DNA from 2 places in the Geobacillus sp. CCR genome. Region 2 is predicted to be linked to the other one. Evidence: a T-box and tRNA genes for the amino acid it is inferred to sense, from the RefSeq annotation. Region 2 holds a T-box; the other holds one or more tRNA genes.

Region 1 (10,027 bases), on a different contig from region 2:
TTGAAGGCAGCGAGCATCGTCCGCTTCTTATCGATATTCCCCATCAGCCCGGTGCGGCGGATGTCGTTAAATTCGATATGTTGGGTTACATTTTGATCCAGCTCTTTTCGTTGCAAGTTGGGCAGCTCCAATTGGCTAAAGAACGCTTCCTCAATCTCCATCAGCGACACTTCAGCTTCGTAATAATCTTGGCCCGGCAAATCGCCAGCACCTTGGCCTTTTCCTGGCCCCTGCCCCTCCCCGCTTCCGTCTCGGGCCACCACATCACCGACTTGGCTGTCTCCATTTCCTTGGCCGACGTGTTTGTTTTTCTCATAATTGTAGCGGATTTTGTATTCATCGAGCGAGCGGATCGGAATTTTAATCACATCGCGCCCGTTGGACATGATAATGCTTTCTTCCGTAATTAAGTCGGGCAAATTGTTTTTGATCGCTTCCTTCACTTTTTCTTGATGGCGCTTTTGATCATCATATCCTTTGCGGTGGAGGGACCAGTCTTCCTTCGATACAACAAAATTCCCCTTCATGTTTTCCCCTCCTTTGAAAAAATCATTTTCACACTTTTCGCTTTCCCGCATATACTTATGTTGGCGTCATCAAAACGGGCCATCACTATGCCAAGTTGGTTTATTTTATCGTATGCAAAAATTCAAAATAATTGACCAATGAATGAGGAAAATAGAAAAGTAGACAAGCCCGATTATCAGCTTCGCGCCCTCTTGTTCTCTTCCTTTTAGCGAAGCTCGCTGCGTCGTCTTTGCTCGACCCTCCCTGTGCAACTCGGTCAGACAGAGGAGGAGGATAAAAAAAGCATGCCTCAGCGCTTGAGGCATGCCTAGCGGTTCAACAAGCTGCCGACATAGCGGAGCAATTCGTTGGCTGACGTGGAGTTGTACCCGTATTCATCAATGAGGCGGGCGACGACTTCGTTAATTTTTTTCAACTGCTGCTCATCCGGTGTTTTCGTCGACGTTGTAATTTTCACAATATCTTTTAGATCAGCGAACAGTTTTTTCTGGATTGCCTCGCGCAGCCGTTCATGCGAGTTGTAATCAAATCGCTGCCCTTTGCGCGCATAGGCGGAAATGCGGATTAAAATTTCTTCACGAAACGCTTTTTTCGCATTTTCGGAAATGCCGATTTGTTCCTCGATCGAGCGCATCAGCTTTTCATCCGGATTCATTTCCTCGCCAGTGAGCGGATCGCGCAGTTTCGTCTTGTTGCAGTACGCCTCGACGTTGTCCAAATAGTTATCCATCAACGTTTTCGCCGACTCTTCATACGAATAGACGAACGCCTTTTGCACTTCTTGTTTGGCGATTTCGTCATATTCTTTACGCACAAGCGAAATGAAGTTCAAGTACCGCTCGCGGTCTTCCTTCGTGATCGACGGATGCTGATCCAACCCTTCTTTCAACGAACGAAGCACGTCAAGCGCATTGATCGACGGCACTCCTTTGCGAATGATGCAGGCAGAAATGCGGTTGATGACATAGCGTGGGTCGATGCCGCTCATCCCCTCGTCCGGATGCTCCTTTTTCAGCTCCTCCACATCGACCTCGCTGAATCCTTCGATCATTTCGCCATCATACAAGCGCATTTTCTTCAATAAATCCACATCCGGCCGCTTCGATTCTTTCAACCGCGTCAAAATCGTAAACATGGCCGCAATCCGCAACGTATGTGGAGCGATATGCACGTCGGCGACATCGCTTTCGCGGATCATTTTTTCGTAAATGCGCTCTTCTTCCGAGACGCGCAAGTTGTATGGAATCGGCATGACGATGATGCGCGAATGGAGCGCCTCGTTCTTTTTGTTGGCGATGAACGACCGATATTCCGTTTCGTTCGTATGAGCGATAATCAATTCGTCGGCGCTGATTAAAGCAAACCGCCCAGCCTTGAAATTGCCTTCTTGCGTCAGCGACAGCAAATGCCAAAGAAATTTTTCATCGCACTTTAACATCTCTTGAAATTCCATAATCCCGCGGTTGGCTTTGTTCAGCTCGCCGTCAAACCGGTACGCGCGCGGGTCGGACTCGGAGCCGTATTCCGCGATCGTTGAAAAATCGATGCTTCCCGTTAAATCGGCGATGTCTTGCGATTTTGGATCAGACGGACTGAACGTCCCGATGCCGACGCGGCGGTTTTCCGAGAAGAAAATGCGCTCCACTAGCACGTCTTCAATGCGTCCGCCGTACTCTTTCTCAAGCCGCATCATATTGAGCGGCGACAGCTCGCCTTCGATGCGAATGCCGTATTCGCGGTAAAAATCGTCGCGCAAATGGTGAGGAATGAGGTGAAGCGGATCTTCATGCATCGGGCACCCTTTAATGGCATACACCGCGCCGCGCTCTGTTTTTGAATACTCTTCAAGCCCACGCTTTAGCAAAGTCACAAGCGTCGACTTCCCGCCGCCAACTGGCCCCATCAGCAGCAAAATCCGTTTCCGCACATCAAGCCGCTTCGCCGCCGGGTGGAAATATTCCTCAACGAGCCGCTCAAGCGCCTCCTCAAGCCCGAACAGGTGCTGGCTGAAAAACTTATATCGTTTCCGCCCATTCACCTCTTCGACCCCAGCATCTTTGATCATATTATAAACACGCGAATGAGCCGACTGGGCCACCCACGGCTTTTCTTTTAAAATCTTTAAATACTCAGCAAACGTTCCTTCCCATTTCAACTTTTCTTCTTCTTCCCGATACCGGGCGATTTTTTGCAAAATATCCATAAAGGACCTCCTCACCCTTGGATGTCTAACAGCAAGATTATTACAATTTATGCGAGGATGTCCCGTATCATTCGCCGCAAAAAAAAATTTTGTCTCCTAACAACCAACTGCGGTCATTCACATGCTTGGCCATATTCGCTATAATAAAAGGGGAAACGCCTGCCACTTTCATTATGAAGGAGGAACAAACGATGCGCACTTTGCTTGTGCTAGGGGTTATCATTGCGTTTTTGACGGCCATTTTCACCGCTGGCTATGAAGACAAACCAGGCGTCAGACAATAAGACCAAAAAAACGACCTCCAGAGCGAAGGTCGTTTTTTTGTTTATGACAACCCATAAAACCGTTGTTGGCGCAACGCTTCGTACACTAAAATGGCCGCCGTGTTCGACAAGTTTAACGAGCGCACTTTGTCATTCATCGGGATGCGAAGGCAACGGTCCATATTGGCCTCAAGCAGCTCCTTCGGCAGTCCGGTCGTTTCACGGCCGAACACAAAGAAAATATGTTTTTCTGTATCGCTGAAATCAAACGAATCATAATACCGGCGCCCGAATTTCGTAATGAAATAAAACTCCCCTTCCGGAAAGCGGGCGAATAGTTCGTCAAGCGAGTCATAATACGAAATATTGACATACGGCCAATAATCAAGCCCGGCGCGCTTTAACATTTTATCATCCGTAGAAAAACCGAGCGGGCGGATCAAATGGAGCGACGTATCGGTTGCTGCGCACGTACGAGCGATGTTTCCAGTATTGGCTGGAATTTCTGGCTGGTATAGCACTACATGAAGCGGCATTTCCTTCACCTCAGCAACGTTTATTTGCGATCGATGATGTGAAAAAACTTATAGCGAATGTTCGGCGTATAGGCGCTTGAATCTTCATACGACCAATAGCGCATTCGGCTGTTTGTCGTATGGGCGTTCACAAGCGGCATCCCGTTCTGATCTTTCGCCACCACAATCGTTGAGTGGTCGAAGCGTCCGTCCCCTTGAAAATCATAACAGATGACATCACCTGCCATCAATTGCTCCGGCTCCGCCACTTCCACCGCCTGCAAGCCGATGCGCGACCCGCTCAAATACCAACGAAAAGCATGGGCCACAGCCCAGCTGTAACTCCAACTTCCGTTTTGACACCACCATCCCCTCGCCCGGTTCGGATAGCCCGTCATCGGCGCCCCGCCTGCATACAAGCATTGAGAGACAAAATTCGTGCAATCCACCGGAAACGACGGAAACACCGGGTTATGCCGATTCCACCACGTTTCCGCATACCGCACCGCCCGGGCGCGGTCATACTGGTAAGAAAGACGCTCCCCCGTCCATTGCTCTCGTTCGACGCGCGGCGCCTCCATATCCCTCCCCAACCGGTTGATCGGTTCATCAGTTACAAGCTCACCGCGAACAAAACAGGCGCATCGCTCCTCAACCTGTTCTTCTATATATAGTGAACCCCTTTGCTTAATTAAAAATTGATGGTGGGCAATATACATAACTTTCGCTTCCCGCTCGATGGTCTGCCTGCCGACAATTTGTCCCCGGATCGTGCAACGGACGATCTCCGCACCGCGCTTTTGGCAAAGCCGTTGCTTTCTTGCCGCCTCTTCGCTTCGGATATTGCTTTCCGACACAAACGAGCGGGCTCGCTCATCCAACCACGCGCGCAACTGTTTTTTCATGCTGCTTTCCACCACTTTCGTTTTTGTTACTACCTTATGTGGGGAAGCTGCGTTTTTTTCCCTATTCCTTTGCCTCAGCCAACAGTTTCAGTCCTTTTTCAATCTCAGCGATCACATCGGCATCCGCCTCCGTTTGCCGCGCGGCCTCCAAGTAAGGCTTAGCGCTTGGATCCCCGATTTTCCCGAGCGCCCACGCCGCCGTCCCGCGGATGACGGGACGGCTATCCTCTTTCAACAAACGCAGTAAGTGCGGCACCGCGGTTTGGTCTTTGTAATGGGCGAGCGCCAGAATGGCATTGCGCTGAATCGGCTTTTTCCCACGCCATGAACCCGCCATGGCCCCAAATGTTTCTTTAAATTCACGGTTGCTCATCTGAAGCAGCGGGATGAGCTTCGGCTTTACCGCTTCCGGATCCGGCTCGAATTCTGGATGCAAATGAAAGTCTTTCCCCTTATTTTCCGGGCAGACTTGCTGGCATGTATCGCAGCCGTACAGCCGGTTCCCGATTTTCTCCCGAAACTCGTCGGCTAAAAAGCCTTTCGTTTGCGTTAAAAAGGAAAGGCACCGCTGTGCGTTCAGTTGCCCCCCTTGCACAAGCGCCCCGGTCGGGCAGGCATCAATGCATTTCGTGCACGTGCCGCATCGGTTTTCAACCGGTTCATCAGGGGGAAATGGAATATTCGTAATCATTTCTCCCAAATACACATACGATCCAAACTCCGGTGTAATAATAGAGCAGTTCTTGCCGCTCCAACCGATCCCTGCTCGTTCCGCCACCGCCCGATCAGCGAGCTCTCCGGTATCCACCATCGAGCGAACGCGGGCATGGGGCACTTTGGCCAGCAAAAACTCCTCGAGCTGCTGCAAACGTTCCCGCAACACATCGTGGTAGTCCTTTCCCCATGAAGCGCGGCAAAAAACGCCGCGCCGTTCCGTCTTTGTCCCCCGCGGCGCATTTTTCATTTTAGACGGATAGGCAAGAGCAATGGCAATAATCGATTTTGCTTCCGGAAGAAGCAATGAAGGATTCGTCCGTTTCTCAATATCTGGTTCCTCAAAACCGGACTGATAGCCGAGCTCCTGCTGGCGGCGCAGCCGTTCCTTTAATTCAACAAACGGATCAGCGCTCGCAAATCCGATTTTATCAATGCCGATTGACCGACTGTACTCAATGACTTCCTGCTTTAATGCCATAACATCCATCGTTTTCCCTCCTTTCGTCATATATGGTAAAATGAAATCCGAGGTGATCAAGATGAAATGCGTGATATCAGAACAACTAAAGCAACGCCTTCCTTCTGGTAAATTCGGCGTCATCCGCTATCATCATATCGAGGTCAGCGATTCACCGCAAATGTTAAGGGGGAGGCTTGAGCTGTTTCAAGAATCTCTTTACATCGAGCTGCAGGAAAAGTCGATTGCCGACATCCCTGAGATGGTCGAATGGCGCCGTACTTTCAAACAAATCGGAACGGACCCAAGCCGCTATCGACCGTCAAGTGAAAGCCTGTACCGACGCATCCAGAAAAAAAGCTTCATTCCGCCTATCCATTCAGCGGCGGACATAAACAACTTTTTTTCACTCTATTATAAAATTCCGCTCGGCATCTATGATCTAGACCGCATCAACGGGACAGTGACGCTCACGATCGGCACGGAACAAGATGAATACATCGCGTTAAACGGCCGCACAGTCAACTTTGCCAACAAACTCGTCAGCAAAGATGAACGAGGGCCGTTTGGCAGTCCGATCGTCGATTCGGAGCGGACCGCCGTGACGAGAGAAACGAAAAACGCTTTGCAAATCGTTTACTTTCTCCCATCAACGCCAGAAGAAACCGCCAAGCGCCAGCTTCAAGCCATCCAAACGATGTTTGTGCAAATTCATGGCGGCGAAGCCGACGCCCAATTGTTCATTTGATCTTCCCCCCACTTTCCTGCTGTTGGAAACGGGGGACTCCCTCCCTACTTGAACTCTCTCCCACCTACGCTCACGCGTGGAAGTGGGGGTCTTCTCGGTTTAGGGTGATAAAGAAAAAAACGCAATGCCTCGTTCTTTAACGAAACGAAACACTGCGTTGTCCCCAACAATCATAACGTAATTTTAAAGCTAACGAGAGATATTATAACAGACTTCCACACGCATCGCAAGAAAAAAACGCAAAAATCGACAAAAGAAATTGTACAAAAGGGCACCAGAATCTCTGGTGCCAGCAACCAGTGACCCGTACGGGATTCGAACCCGTGTTACCGCCGTGAAAGGGCGGTGTCTTAACCACTTGACCAACGGGCCATTATGGCGGAGAAGGCGGGATTTGAACCCGCGCGCCGCAAAACTGCGACCTAACGGTTTAGCAAACCGTCCCCTTCAGCCACTTGGGTACTTCTCCAAAGAAATGGCTCCGCAAGTAGGATTCGAACCTACGACCTACCGGTTAACAGCCGGTTGCTCTACCGCTGAGCTATTGCGGAATGATGAATAACTATATGTTATGCTCATCTTCCAAATGTGCTCGTTGCCTCTTCCTCTGCCAGCTAATTCAAGGAAGCGAGATGCGTCGAGGCAACTCGCAGCGAATTCGAAGATGTGAAGCTCGTCGCTCCGATTTTGCTGTGGAACGATGGGGCATTGTTCGCCCATTATTATAGCGAATGACCCAAAAATATTCAATGGAAAATAATGGGCCTAAGTGGACTTGAACCACCGACCTCACGCTTATCAGGCGTGCGCTCTGACCAGCTGAGCTATAGGCCCATAAAAAGCGGGTGATGGGAATCGAACCCACGACATCAGCTTGGAAGGCTGAGGTTTTACCACTAAACTACACCCGCATATCATTTAGTTGAACATCCGCCACGCTGCTTCCATGCCCCTTCCTCTACCAGCTGATTCACAGAAGCCAGATGCGTCGGGGCAACTCGAAGCAGATTCGATGATGCAGATGCTCGTGGCTGAGGTTTTACCACTAAACTACACCCGCAAATATAGAATATAATGAAAAGGGCGACTAGTGGGAATCGAACCCACGCATGCCAGAGCCACAATCTGGTGCGTTAACCACTTCGCCATAGTCGCCTCGTTCTGGTGCCGGCTGCAGGACTTGAACCCGCAACCTACTGATTACAAGTCAGTTGCTCTACCAATTGAGCTAAGCCGGCATATTTAAAATTAGCTAGTGACTCATGTTGTCTGCCTGGTTGTGCCTCTTCCTCTGCAAGCTGATTCGAGGAAGCTGAGTGCGTCGAGGCAACTCGCAGCCAATTCGATGATGCCGATGCTCGTCTCTACCAATTGAGCTAAGCCGGCATATTTAAAATTAGCTAGTGACTCATGTTGTCTGCCTAGTTGTGCCTCTTCCTCTCCCAGCTAATTCGAGGAAGTCAAATGCTCGGTGTCCCTTCCTCTGCAAGCTTATTCAAAGAAGTGGGATGCGTCGGGACAACTCGCAGCAGATTCGACGATGCGAATGCTCGTCTCTACCAATTGAGCTAAGCCGGCACGATTTTAAAGTGCATGGCGGAGGAGGAGGGATTCGAACCCCCGCGCGCCTTGCGGCGCCTCTCGGTTTTCAAGACCGACCCCTTCAACCACTTGGGTACTCCTCCAAAAAAGCAACAATAATAATGGTGGACCTTGTAGGACTCGAACCTACGACCGGACGGTTATGAGCCGTCTGCTCTAACCAGCTGAGCTAAAGGTCCGATAATGGTGGCGGTGGAGGGGATCGAACCCCCGACCTCACGGGTATGAACCGTACGCTCTAGCCAGCTGAGCTACACCGCCAAATTTAAGTCAAAAGGTGGAGCCTATCGGGATCGAACCGATGACCTCCTGCTTGCAAAGCAGGCGCTCTCCCAGCTGAGCTAAGGCCCCATGATAAATCGGGAAGACAGGATTTGAACCTGCGACCTCACGGACCCGAACCGTGTGCTCTACCAAGCTGAGCTACTTCCCGACAAAACGCGCTCGAGAGGATTCGAACCCCTAACCTTCTGATCCGTAGTCAGATGCTCTATCCAATTGAGCTACGAGCGCACAAGTGCCGAGGGCCGGACTCGAACCGGCACGGTAGTTACCTACCCCAGGATTTTAAGTCCTGTGCGTCTGCCAATTCCGCCACCCCGGCGGAAGTGGAGCGGAAGACGGGGCTCGAACCCGCGACCCCCACCTTGGCAAGGTGGTGTTCTACCGCTGAACTACTTCCGCAAGACGATGAGCCATGGAGGACTCGAACCTCCGACCCTCTGATTAAAAGTCAGATGCTCTACCTACTGAGCTAATGGCTCATGGGTTCAATAACACTCCGAGACAACGATGTCCCTTCCTCTACTAGCATATTCGAAGATGTCAGATGCGTCGGGACAACTCGAAGCGAACTCGAAGATGTAGCGCTCGTTACTGAGCTAATGGCTCGCGGTTGCCGCCTTAATGGCTTAAGGGGTTATTAAGGAATAAGAATGCCGGCTGCAGGACTTGAACCCGCAACCTACTGATTACAAGTCAGTTGCTCTACCAATTGAGCTAAGCCGGCACATTTAAAATTAGTTAGTGACTCATGTTGTCTGCCTGGTTGTGCCTCTTCCTCTTCAAGCTCATTCAAGGAAGCCTTGTGCGTCGAGGCAACTCGCAACAGACTCGACGATGCGAATGTTCGTCGCTACCCATTGAACTAAGCCGGGGTGGTTTGAACATCTGACATGTCTGTGAACTACTCCCACTTAGCTTTGCATGAAGCGGGAACCTTCTTTCGGAACTATGATAAAAATGGTGGCTCGGGACGGAATCGAACCGCCGACACAAGGATTTTCAGTCCTTTGCTCTACCGACTGAGCTACCGAGCCATACCATATTTTTCGTGATTTTGGAACAATGGCGGTCCCGACGGGACTCGAACCCGCGATCTCCTGCGTGACAGGCAGGCATGTTAACCACTACACTACGGGACCAATTTTGGTTGCGGGGGCAGGATTTGAACCTGCGACCTTCGGGTTATGAGCCCGACGAGCTACCGGACTGCTCCACCCCGCGATGATGAGAAAGTAAGTTGATTTTCACAATGCTTTTAGTGTTGTTGTTCGTTGCCTCTTCCTCTACAAGCTGATTCAAAGACGCTCGATGCGTCGAGGCAACTCGAAGCGAATTCGATGAAGCAAAGGCTCGTTGCTCCACCCCGCGATGATGAGAAAGTAAGTCAGCTTTTATATTAAGATGGTGGAGGATGACGGGATCGAACCGCCGACCCCTTGCTTGTAAGGCAAGTGCTCTCCCAGCTGAGCTAATCCTCCACGAAATTGCCTAGCAGCGACCTACTCTTGCAGGGGCGCTGGCCCCAACTACCATCGGCGCTGGAGGGCTTAACTTCCGTGTTCGGGATGGGAACGGGTGTTTCCCCTCCGCCATAGCCACTAGGCAACAATGGACAAGTCTTATTATAAGGAAAGTTGACCTGTTGTCAAGACTTTTTCATTCCCTCAAAACTAGATAACCGTGCTCAGGAAGAAGCCGCTCGCCTGCGCTTTTCTTGGTTAAGCCCTCGATCGATTAGTATCCGTCAGCTCCACGTGTCGCCACGCTTCCACCTCGGACCTATCGACCTCGTCATCTTCGAGGG
Region 2 (10,027 bases):
CATTTTTTCAGAAAAATGTGCGAATAAACCGTTTTTTTGTATTTTCACTTCATCATCTAAAAATTCGTAGCCCTGTTTTTTTCGTTTTCTTGCTGATACACCATGGGCCAAGACCGATGTTGATTCCGGGTAGTCGGGGTCGACAGTGAGCAGGCATGCTTTTAAGAGCTGCACCATGCCGTAAAACAAGAGAACTGGCTTGATGGACAGCGGCGCCTGCTGGGCAGCGGCGTAAAAGTTTTGCCCGTGTTCCAGATAATATAAAAATGGGTAACAGTTTGCATAACTGCGTTGGACGGCGTCATCCCGCTGCAGCTGTTGATAGCATTGCCGCAAAAATTGCTGCGCAGTATCGGCCGAGCGGAAAACAGAAAGGCGAAACAGTTGACCGTGATTTCCGAACATTTTTACCCCCCTTACATAGAATTGTCTTGAAATAACTGAAAAGTTGGACATTTTCTTGATTCCTTGACAGTAGTTTAACCAGTTGTTAAGCTACTAATAATATTTCCGGACAAGGGGGAGAAAACATGTGGGAAGCGAAATTCGCCAAGGAAGGATTGACGTTTGATGACGTTCTTCTCATCCCAGCGAAGTCGGACGTATTGCCGCGCGATGTTGATGTAACCACGAAGTTGAGCGATACGCTGCAGTTGAACATCCCGATTCTCAGCGCTGGGATGGATACGGTCACCGAAGCGGAGATGGCAATTGCGATGGCGCGTCAGGGAGGCCTTGGCATCATTCACAAAAATATGTCGATCGAACAGCAGGCCGAGCAGGTCGACAAGGTGAAACGGTCGGAACGAGGCGTCATTACGGACCCGTTTTTCCTAACGCCGGATCATCAAGTGTATGATGCAGAACACTTAATGAGTAAATATCGGATCTCGGGGGTGCCGATCGTCAACAACCCCGAGGAGCAAAAATTGGTCGGCATTATTACGAACCGTGACTTGCGTTTCATTCAAGACTATTCGATTAAAATTTCCGAGGTAATGACGAAGGAAAACTTGATCACTGCTCCGGTGGGGACAACGTTGGAGGAAGCAGAGAAAATTTTGCAGCGACACAAGGTCGAAAAACTGCCTCTTGTTGATGAAAACGGTGTGCTGAAGGGATTAATTACGATCAAGGATATTGAAAAGGTCATTGAGTTCCCGAATTCGGCGAAAGATGCGAAAGGGAGGCTGATTGTCGGGGCGGCCGTCGGGGTGACGGCGGACACGATGATTCGCGTCAAAAAGCTTGTTGAGGCAGGGGTTGATGTCATTGTCGTTGACACGGCGCACGGCCATTCGAAAGGCGTCCTAGAGACGGTGGCCAACATCCGACGCCAATACCCGGACTTGAACATCATCGCCGGCAATGTCGCGACAGCTGAAGGGACGCGCGACTTGATTGAGGCTGGGGCGAACATTATTAAAGTCGGAATCGGTCCGGGGTCCATCTGCACGACCCGGGTTGTCGCCGGGGTTGGTGTGCCGCAAATTACGGCGATCTACGACTGTGCGACTGAGGCGCGCAAACATGGCGTCCCGGTCATCGCTGACGGCGGGATCAAATATTCCGGCGACATTGTGAAGGCGATCGCGGCTGGGGCGCATGCGGTTATGCTCGGCAGCTTGCTTGCTGGTGTTTCCGAAAGCCCGGGTGAGACGGAAATTTACCAAGGCCGCCGCTTTAAGGTGTACCGGGGCATGGGATCGGTCGCAGCCATGGAGCGCGGCAGCAAAGACCGCTATTTTCAAGAAGATGCGAAAAAGTTTGTCCCGGAAGGCATCGAGGGACGCGTTCCATACAAAGGGCCGCTTGCCGACACGATTTATCAGCTTGTCGGTGGGTTGCGCGCCGGCATGGGCTATTGTGGAACCCGCAATTTGGAAGAGCTGCGCGAAAAAACGCAGTTTATCCGCATGACGAGCGCGGGGCTTCGTGAAAGCCATCCGCATGACGTGCAAATTACGAAAGAAGCGCCGAACTACTCTGCTTTTTGATCGGAGTTGCGCCGATCGGCTCAACTTTGACGGAGACATGTCCTCCGTCTATTTTTTTGGCCGACGGTATGTTACAATAACGGTTGTGTGAGGAGGGTGTCATTGTGAGGAGGAGAAAACAAAACTGGTTGTTTTGGTTGCTGTCGATTTGCCTTTGTTTAACGTTTGGTCCGTTTCAACAGACGGTGAAGGCGGAAAGCGCCCCGCTTGACATCCGGGCGGACGCTGCGATTTTAGTGGATGCACAAACGGGAAGAATTTTGTATGAAAAAAATATCGATACGGTGCTTGGGATTGCCAGCATGACGAAAATGATGACCGAGTATTTGCTTCTTGACGCCATTAAGGCGAAGCGCGTCAAATGGGATCAAATGTACACGCCAAGCGATTACGTGTACCGGCTGTCGCAAGACCGGGCGCTGTCCAATGTCCCGTTGCGAAAAGATGGCAAGTATACGGTGCGTGAGCTGTACGAGGCAATGGCCATTTATTCGGCGAACGGGGCAACGGTCGCGATTGCTGAGATCATCGCTGGATCGGAGAAAAATTTTGTGAAAATGATGAACGACAAAGCGAAAGAGCTTGGGCTGAAAGATTATAAGTTTGTCAATGCCACAGGGTTGAGCAATAAGGATTTAAAAGGATTCCATCCGGAAGGGACAAGCACAAATGAGGAAAACGTCATGTCCGCACGTGCGATGGCGATGCTTGCCTACCGGTTGCTGAAAGATCATCCCGAAGTGCTGAAAACAGCGAGCATTCCTCATAAAGTATTCCGGGAAGGAACAAAAGATGAAATCAAAATGGACAACTGGAATTGGATGCTGCCTGGGCTTGTGTACGGATACGAAGGTGTAGACGGGTTGAAAACCGGCTATACGGAATTTGCCGGCAACTGTTTCACCGGGACGGCGAAACGAAACGGCGTCCGCTTGATTTCGGTTGTCATGAACGCGAAAGATGCGAGTGGGAAAACAACAAAAGAGGCGCGCTTTAAAGAGACAGAAAAACTATTTAACTACGGATTCAACCAATACTCCCTCGAGACGCTTTATCCAAAAGGGTACCAGCTGAAAGGAAAAGAAACACTTCCGGTCGTGAAAGGGAAAGAAAAAGAGGTTCGTGTCGCGACAGGAAAGAATCTGGATCTGCTTGTGAAAAACGGCGAGGAAAAACAATACAAACCTGTATATGTGTTGGACAAGAAAAAAATGACAAAAGAAGGAAAGCTAGTCGCCCCTTTGAAAAAAGGGGAAACGGTTGGATATATGACGCTCGAATATAAAGGGGACGACTCCCTTGCCTTCTTAAGCCCAGACATGCAAAAAAACATCCGTGTGCCGCTTGTCACAACAGCTGAAGTCGAAAAAGCCAATTGGTTTGTTCTTTCGATGCGCGCGGTCGGCGGACTGTTTGTTGATTTATGGACAAGCGTCGCCAAAACAGTGAAAGGCTGGCTGTAAAATCGACTCCCCTTGATGGGGAGCTTTTTTCCATTGTGATTTTTGTAAAAATTGAGGTAAAATAAAACAGTGGAATCGTCCTTTTGCATGCCTCGCAAAGCATAAGGATTAGGAATAGGGGGAATCAACGTTGGCATTGACAGGTACGGACCGCGTCAAACGCGGCATGGCGGAAATGCAAAAAGGCGGCGTCATCATGGACGTCGTGAACGCAGAACAGGCGAAAATCGCTGAAGCGGCAGGGGCTGTCGCGGTTATGGCGCTCGAGCGCGTCCCGGCGGACATTCGCGCCGCTGGCGGTGTCGCGCGCATGGCCGACCCGACGGTGATCGAAGAAGTGATGAACGCCGTTTCGATCCCAGTCATGGCGAAAGTGCGGATCGGTCACTATGTTGAGGCGCGTGTCTTAGAGGCGCTTGGTGTCGACTACATTGACGAAAGCGAAGTATTAACGCCGGCTGATGAGGAGTTCCATATTGACAAACGGCAGTTTACCGTTCCATTTGTGTGCGGTTGCCGCGATTTAGGGGAAGCGGCGCGCCGCATTGCAGAAGGGGCATCGATGTTGCGGACGAAAGGAGAGCCGGGGACAGGCAACATCGTTGAGGCCGTGCGCCATATGCGCAAAGTGAACGCGCAAATTCGCAAAGTCGTCAACATGAGCGAAGATGAGCTTGTCGCTGAGGCGAAACAGCTCGGGGCTCCGGTTGAGGTGCTGCGCGAGATCAAGCGGCTTGGCCGCCTGCCGGTCGTCAACTTTGCCGCCGGCGGTGTCGCGACACCGGCTGACGCTGCCTTGATGATGCACTTGGGTGCGGACGGTGTCTTTGTTGGGTCTGGCATTTTCAAATCGGAAAATCCGGAAAAATACGCGCGCGCGATCGTAGAGGCGACGACTCATTACGAAGACTATGAATTGATCGCACACTTGTCGAAAGGATTGGGCGGCGCGATGCGCGGCATCGATATCGCGACATTGTTGCCGGAGCACCGGATGCAAGAACGCGGCTGGTAAGCTAAATAAAGGAGCAAAGCAACGATGAAAATAGGTGTACTTGGACTGCAAGGAGCTGTGCGGGAGCATGTTCGCGCCATTGAGGCGTGCGGCGCCGAGGCGGTCATCGTGAAAAAGCCGGAGCAGCTTGAAGGGTTGGACGGTCTTGTGCTGCCGGGCGGCGAAAGCACGACGATGCGGCGGCTCATCGACCGCTATGGGCTGATGGAGCCGCTCAAGCAATTTGCCGCTGCCGGCAAGCCGATGTTCGGCACGTGCGCCGGACTCATTTTGCTGGCGAAGCGAATTGTCGGCTATGACGAGCCACATTTAGGATTAATGGACATTACGGTGGAGCGGAACTCGTTCGGTCGGCAGCGGGAAAGCTTTGAGGCGGAGCTGTCGATTAAAGGCGTCGGCGATGGCTTTGTCGGCGTCTTCATCCGCGCTCCGCATATCGTGGAGGCCGGGGACGGGGTCGATGTCTTGGCGACATACAATGACCGCATTGTCGCCGCTCGACAAGGACAGTTTCTTGGCTGCTCGTTCCACCCAGAGCTGACCGACGATCATCGATTGATGCAATACTTCCTCAACATGGTCAAAGAAGCGAAAATGGCGTCAAGCCTCAAGTAAAGTGATCAAGCGAAAGCGATGAGAGGAACGAGTAGCGGGATGCCTTCCTTATCAGAGAGCCGGTGGGCGGTGCGAACCGGCAGGGAGCTCCTGTGAATCCATCCTCGAGCAAAACGTTGAACGCCCAAAGGGCCAGTAGGCGTTTTCGGCCGCCGCCGTTAACGGCAAAAGGGGAAGGCATAGCAAGCCTTCAATAAGGGTGGCACCGCGGGATGGCTCCCGTCCCTTTTTTGGGACGGGGGCTTTTTTATGTATAATATTGAATGGAAAAGGAGGTAAAAGCCATGCTGGATGTGAAAATATTGCGCACCCAGTTTGAAGAAGTGAAAGAAAAACTAATGCAGCGCGGCGGGGATTTGACGAACATCGACCGCTTTGAACAATTGGACAAAGACCGCCGCCGCTTGATCGCGGAAGTCGAAGAGCTGAAAAGCAAGCGCAACGATGTGTCGCAGCAAATCGCTGTCCTAAAGCGCGAGAAAAAGGACGCCGAGCCGCTGATTGCCCAAATGCGCGAAGTCGGTGACCGCATTAAACGGATGGATGAACAAATTCGCCAGCTTGAGGCGGAACTCGACGACTTGTTGTTGTCAATTCCAAACGTGCCGCACGAATCAGTGCCGATCGGCCAATCAGAAGAGGACAATGTGGAAGTGCGGAGATGGGGAGAGCCGCGTTCGTTTTCCTTTGAGCCGAAGCCGCATTGGGAAATCGCCGATCGGCTCGGTTTGCTCGACTTTGAGCGAGCCGCCAAAGTGGCGGGAAGCCGATTTGTCTTTTATAAAGGGTTAGGAGCGCGGCTTGAGCGGGCGCTCATCAACTTTATGCTTGACATCCATCTCGATGAATTCGGTTACGAAGAAGTGTTGCCGCCATATTTAGTGAACCGGGCGAGCATGATCGGAACCGGACAGTTGCCGAAATTTGCCGAGGATGCGTTCCATTTGGACAGCGAAGATTATTTCCTCATTCCGACCGCTGAGGTGCCGGTGACGAACCTGCACCGCGACGAAATTTTGGCCGCAGATGATTTGCCGATTTACTATGCGGCCTACAGCGCCTGCTTCCGCGCGGAAGCCGGGTCGGCCGGCCGCGACACGAGAGGGCTGATCCGTCAGCATCAGTTCAATAAAGTCGAGCTGGTAAAGTTCGTAAAGCCGGAGGACTCGTACGATGAATTGGAAAAGCTGACGCGCCAGGCAGAGACGATTTTGCAACGGCTCGGGCTTCCGTACCGCGTTGTCGCCTTGTGCACCGGAGACCTTGGATTCTCGGCGGCGAAAACGTACGATATTGAAGTTTGGCTGCCAAGTTACGGAACGTACCGGGAAATTTCGTCGTGCAGCAACTTTGAGGCGTTTCAAGCGCGCCGTGCCAACATCCGCTTCCGTCGGGATCCAAAAGCGAAACCGGAGTACGTGCATACATTAAACGGTTCGGGGCTAGCCATTGGGCGGACGGTCGCCGCCATTTTGGAAAACTACCAGCAAGAAGACGGCTCGGTCATCGTTCCGGAAGCGCTTCGTCCTTACATGGGGAATCGGGACGTCATTCGCTGAAAAAAAGGTGCTTGAGGCAAATCGTTGGTTGACTTTTCCCGACTGCCGTGTTATAGTGAATGACGTTGGCAATGAGGAACAAGAAGTCTTGTTCTTGGCCAAGACGATGATGAAGAGGACTGACGCGCATAAGAGGAGATTGTCATCTGAAACGGCTGACCGCCGAAAGCCGTTTCCCATCATAAAAAAACCCGCCGTTGACCGGCGGGTTTTTTATGCCTTTATTTTTTTACAACAGTAAATTGATCAGCGATCAGCAGCCAGTTTTGTGGAAAATCAATGCCAAGTTTCCAATAGCTGACCCCGCGCAAACCAAGTTCCTTCACGAGATTAAATTTTGCTTGAATGGAGCGGGCGTCCTCAAACCATACTTCATGCTCGCGTCCGTTTTCGTCGCGATAGCGAAAATGCGGTGCCTGCGCCTCCGTATCGTATTCGATGGCAACGTTATACTTTGCGGCGAGGGCGATGGCTTGCTGCGGGCTGATGGCCTGGGCGTACGGGCCGCCGGGTACATATGGCAGCGTCCAGTCGTAGCCATACAAGTTTTGCCCCATCAAAATTTTTCCGGCTGGCATTTCAGAGATGGCGTACTCGAGAACGCGGCGGACCGGACCGATCGGGGACACCGGCATCGGCGGCCCGCCGCTGTAGCCCCATTCATACGTCATGATCACGACAAAGTCGACAATTTGTCCATGGGCGCGGTAGTCGTGTGCTTCGTACCAACGTCCGCGCTGGGTCGCGCTCGTTTTCGGCGCCAAGGCGGTCGACATCATCCACCCTTCTCGTGCAAACCGCCGTTTCGCTTTGCGCAAAAACGCATTATACGCCTCACGGTCTTCCGGGCGCAAATATTCAAAATCAAAATGGATGTCGCGGAAGCCATACCGTCTAGCGGTCGCGACAATGTTGTCGAGCAGACGATTTTGCAGCGTTTCGTTTGTTAACATAAGCGCGCCGAGCTCGTCGCTGAACTGCCCGTTTTCAATGTTGGCGACAACCATAACGAGCGTGACGCGGTTGGCGCGGGCAATATCCGGAAAGTCGTCAAGCGGCGGCTCTTGCAATGTCGCGTCGCGTCGGATCGCAAAATAAAAAGGACTCAAATAAGTCAAATACGGAGCGGCTTCGCGAGCGCTCGCCTCCAGCGCTGGGCTGACAGTCGCGCCGCGCGGTTCAATATAGGCGTTAAACTCCGCTCTTCGCTTGGCGCCGGGCGGTATATAAAGCCGCTGCCCGACCTTAAGCGGAGCGTTTAAGGAGAGGCGATTCACTTCGGCAAGCCGCTGCATCGGAATCGAAAATCGGCGTGCAATCGACCATAACGTGTCGCCGCGCTGCACCCAGTAAAAACGACCGACGATCGGGATCACGAGCGCCTGACCGACAACGAGTTTATCAGGGTTTGGAAGCTTGTTGGCCCGGACAATGTCTTCCGCCGTGGTCCCGTATGCCTCAGCAATTCCACTTAACGTTTGTCCACTCTGCACTACGTGGATTTGCATACTTGACCTCCTAGTTGCGTCTTTATTCTCCATATTCTATGATGAAAAGAAAGGAGAAATGACCGTTTGTGTGAAGGGGTATACGATGAACACCGACGAGTACTACATGCGATTGGCAATGGAAGAAGCAAAAAAAGCGGAGCAGATCGGCGAAGTGCCGATCGGCGCTGTCATCGTTCAAGACGGCCGCGTCATCGCCCGCGCTCATAATTTGCGGGAAACCGAACAACGCGCCATCGCTCATGCAGAAATTTTGGCAATCGATGAAGCATGCCGGGCAACCGGTTCATGGCGGCTTGAGCGGGCGACGTTGTACGTAACGCTTGAGCCGTGCGCCATGTGCGCAGGCGCCATTGTTCTTTCCCGCATCGAACGGGTTGTATTTGGCGCGTTTGACCCAAAGGGAGGGTGCGCTGGGACATTGATGAACTTATTGCAGGAAAGCCGATTTAACCATCAGGTTAAGGTGGTAAGCGGGGTGCTTGCTGACGAGTGCGGTTCGCTGTTGAGCCAATTTTTTCGACGATTGCGCGAACAAAAGAGAAATGTTGGCGGGAGTGCCAACGAAAATTCCGTCGATTGACATTGCATTTTTTCCGCTAACGAGCTATACTGATAGTGCCGTGCTAAGCGGGGAGGTAGCGGTGCCCTGTACTCGCAATCCGCTCTAGCGAGGCTGAATTCCTTCTCGAGGTTAGTCTGTTGCGAGGCCTGTCTCAAGCAAGTGGTGTTGACGTCTGGGTCCCGCGCAATGGGATTCCGTGAACCCTGTCAGGTCCGGAAGGAAGCAGCAGTAAGCGGATGCTCCCATGTGCCGCGGGGACGCCTGGGCTGAGCTAACTGCTTGAGCAACGCTCGGGGCAGCTAATCGACAGAAGGTGCACGGCCTTACATAGCGATAGGGAACAAAACCCACTCATGGCGAGTGGGTTTTTTGTTATTTCAAATTGCAATAGGAAGTTATATAATAGATAGGACGAGAGAAAGAGGAGGGCCGTTTTCCGTGGCATACCAAGCGTTATATCGCGTGTTTCGGCCGCAGCGCTTTGCGGACATGGTCGGCCAAGAACACGTGACCAAGACGTTGCAAAGCGCCCTGCTTCAACATAAAATATCGCACGCTTACTTATTTTCCGGCCCGCGCGGTACAGGAAAAACGAGCGCAGCGAAAATTTTCGCCAAGGCGGTCAACTGTGAACAGGCGCCAGCGGCGGAGCCATGCAATGAGTGTCCAGCTTGCCTCGGCATTACGAATGGAACGGTTCCCGATGTGCTGGAAATTGACGCTGCTTCCAACAACCGCGTCGATGAAATTCGTGATATCCGTGAGAAGGTGAAATTTGCGCCGACGTCGGCCCGCTACAAAGTGTATATCATCGACGAGGTGCATATGCTGTCGATCGGTGCGTTTAACGCGCTGTTGAAAACGTTGGAGGAGCCGCCGAAACACGTCATTTTCATTTTGGCCACGACCGAGCCGCACAAAATTCCGACGACGATCATTTCCCGCTGCCAACGGTTCGATTTTCGCCGCATCCCGCTTCCGGCGATCGTTTCACGGCTAAAGTATGTCGCAAGCGCCCAAGGTGTCGAGGCGTCCGATGAGGCATTGTCCGCCATCGCCCGTGCTGCAGACGGGGGGATGCGCGATGCGCTCAGCTTGCTTGATCAAGCCATTTCGTTCAGCGACGGGAAACTTCGGCTCGACGACGTGCTGGCGATGACCGGGGCTGCATCATTTGCCGCCTTATCGAGCTTCATCGAAGCCATCCACCGCAAAGATACAGCGGCGGTTCTTCAGCAGTTGGAAACGATGATGGCGCAAGGGAAAGATCCGCATCGTTTGGTTGAAGACTTGATTTTGTACTAT

What was found. The T-box of region 2 lies ahead of serS (serine--tRNA ligase). A T-box ahead of a tRNA ligase gene usually reads a tRNA of that ligase, here a tRNA-Ser.
Region 1: it has a tRNA-Ser gene. The T-box ahead of serS (serine--tRNA ligase) is inferred to sense a tRNA for this amino acid. The anticodon was not compared.

The regions. Positions count from the first base shown of each region.
Region 1 covers NZ_JBREBQ010000041.1:11,005-21,031, forward strand. The annotation lists gene yhbH (sporulation protein YhbH) at 1-527, opposite strand, end outside; gene ACVBDQ_RS15425 (PrkA family serine protein kinase) at 836-2,731, opposite strand; gene trmL (tRNA (uridine(34)/cytosine(34)/5-carboxymethylaminomethyluridine(34)-2'-O)-methyltransferase TrmL) at 3,057-3,530, opposite strand; gene ACVBDQ_RS15435 (amidase domain-containing protein) at 3,551-4,414, opposite strand; gene queG (tRNA epoxyqueuosine(34) reductase QueG) at 4,476-5,618, opposite strand; gene ACVBDQ_RS15445 (B3/B4 domain-containing protein) at 5,671-6,336, shown strand; tRNA gene ACVBDQ_RS15450 (tRNA-Glu) at 6,637-6,708, opposite strand; tRNA gene ACVBDQ_RS15455 (tRNA-Ser) at 6,713-6,805, opposite strand; tRNA gene ACVBDQ_RS15460 (tRNA-Asn) at 6,813-6,887, opposite strand; tRNA gene ACVBDQ_RS15465 (tRNA-Ile) at 7,097-7,170, opposite strand; tRNA gene ACVBDQ_RS15470 (tRNA-Gly) at 7,177-7,247, opposite strand; tRNA gene ACVBDQ_RS15475 (tRNA-His) at 7,419-7,491, opposite strand; tRNA gene ACVBDQ_RS15480 (tRNA-Thr) at 7,499-7,574, opposite strand; tRNA gene ACVBDQ_RS15485 (tRNA-Ser) at 7,931-8,021, opposite strand; tRNA gene ACVBDQ_RS15490 (tRNA-Ile) at 8,041-8,117, opposite strand; tRNA gene ACVBDQ_RS15495 (tRNA-Met) at 8,123-8,199, opposite strand; tRNA gene ACVBDQ_RS15500 (tRNA-Ala) at 8,217-8,289, opposite strand; tRNA gene ACVBDQ_RS15505 (tRNA-Pro) at 8,298-8,371, opposite strand; tRNA gene ACVBDQ_RS15510 (tRNA-Arg) at 8,378-8,451, opposite strand; tRNA gene ACVBDQ_RS15515 (tRNA-Leu) at 8,457-8,542, opposite strand; tRNA gene ACVBDQ_RS15520 (tRNA-Gly) at 8,548-8,622, opposite strand; tRNA gene ACVBDQ_RS15525 (tRNA-Lys) at 8,630-8,702, opposite strand; tRNA gene ACVBDQ_RS15530 (tRNA-Thr) at 8,875-8,947, opposite strand; tRNA gene ACVBDQ_RS15535 (tRNA-Phe) at 9,182-9,257, opposite strand; tRNA gene ACVBDQ_RS15540 (tRNA-Asp) at 9,287-9,362, opposite strand; tRNA gene ACVBDQ_RS15545 (tRNA-Met) at 9,368-9,444, opposite strand; tRNA gene ACVBDQ_RS15550 (tRNA-Val) at 9,626-9,701, opposite strand; rRNA gene rrf (5S ribosomal RNA) at 9,710-9,826, opposite strand; partial or broken rRNA gene ACVBDQ_RS15560 (23S ribosomal RNA) at 9,938-10,027, opposite strand, start outside.
Region 2 covers NZ_JBREBQ010000054.1:963-10,989, forward strand. The annotation lists gene ACVBDQ_RS16685 (YaaC family protein) at 1-405, opposite strand, end outside; gene guaB (IMP dehydrogenase) at 531-1,997, shown strand; gene ACVBDQ_RS16695 (serine hydrolase) at 2,102-3,460, shown strand; gene pdxS (pyridoxal 5'-phosphate synthase lyase subunit PdxS) at 3,591-4,475, shown strand; gene pdxT (pyridoxal 5'-phosphate synthase glutaminase subunit PdxT) at 4,500-5,090, shown strand; T-box leader at 5,100-5,320, shown strand; gene serS (serine--tRNA ligase) at 5,375-6,649, shown strand; gene ACVBDQ_RS16715 (LysM peptidoglycan-binding domain-containing protein) at 6,871-8,157, opposite strand; gene tadA (tRNA adenosine(34) deaminase TadA) at 8,243-8,740, shown strand; RNA gene ffs (signal recognition particle sRNA large type) at 8,779-9,043, shown strand; gene dnaX (DNA polymerase III subunit gamma/tau) at 9,161-10,027, shown strand, end outside.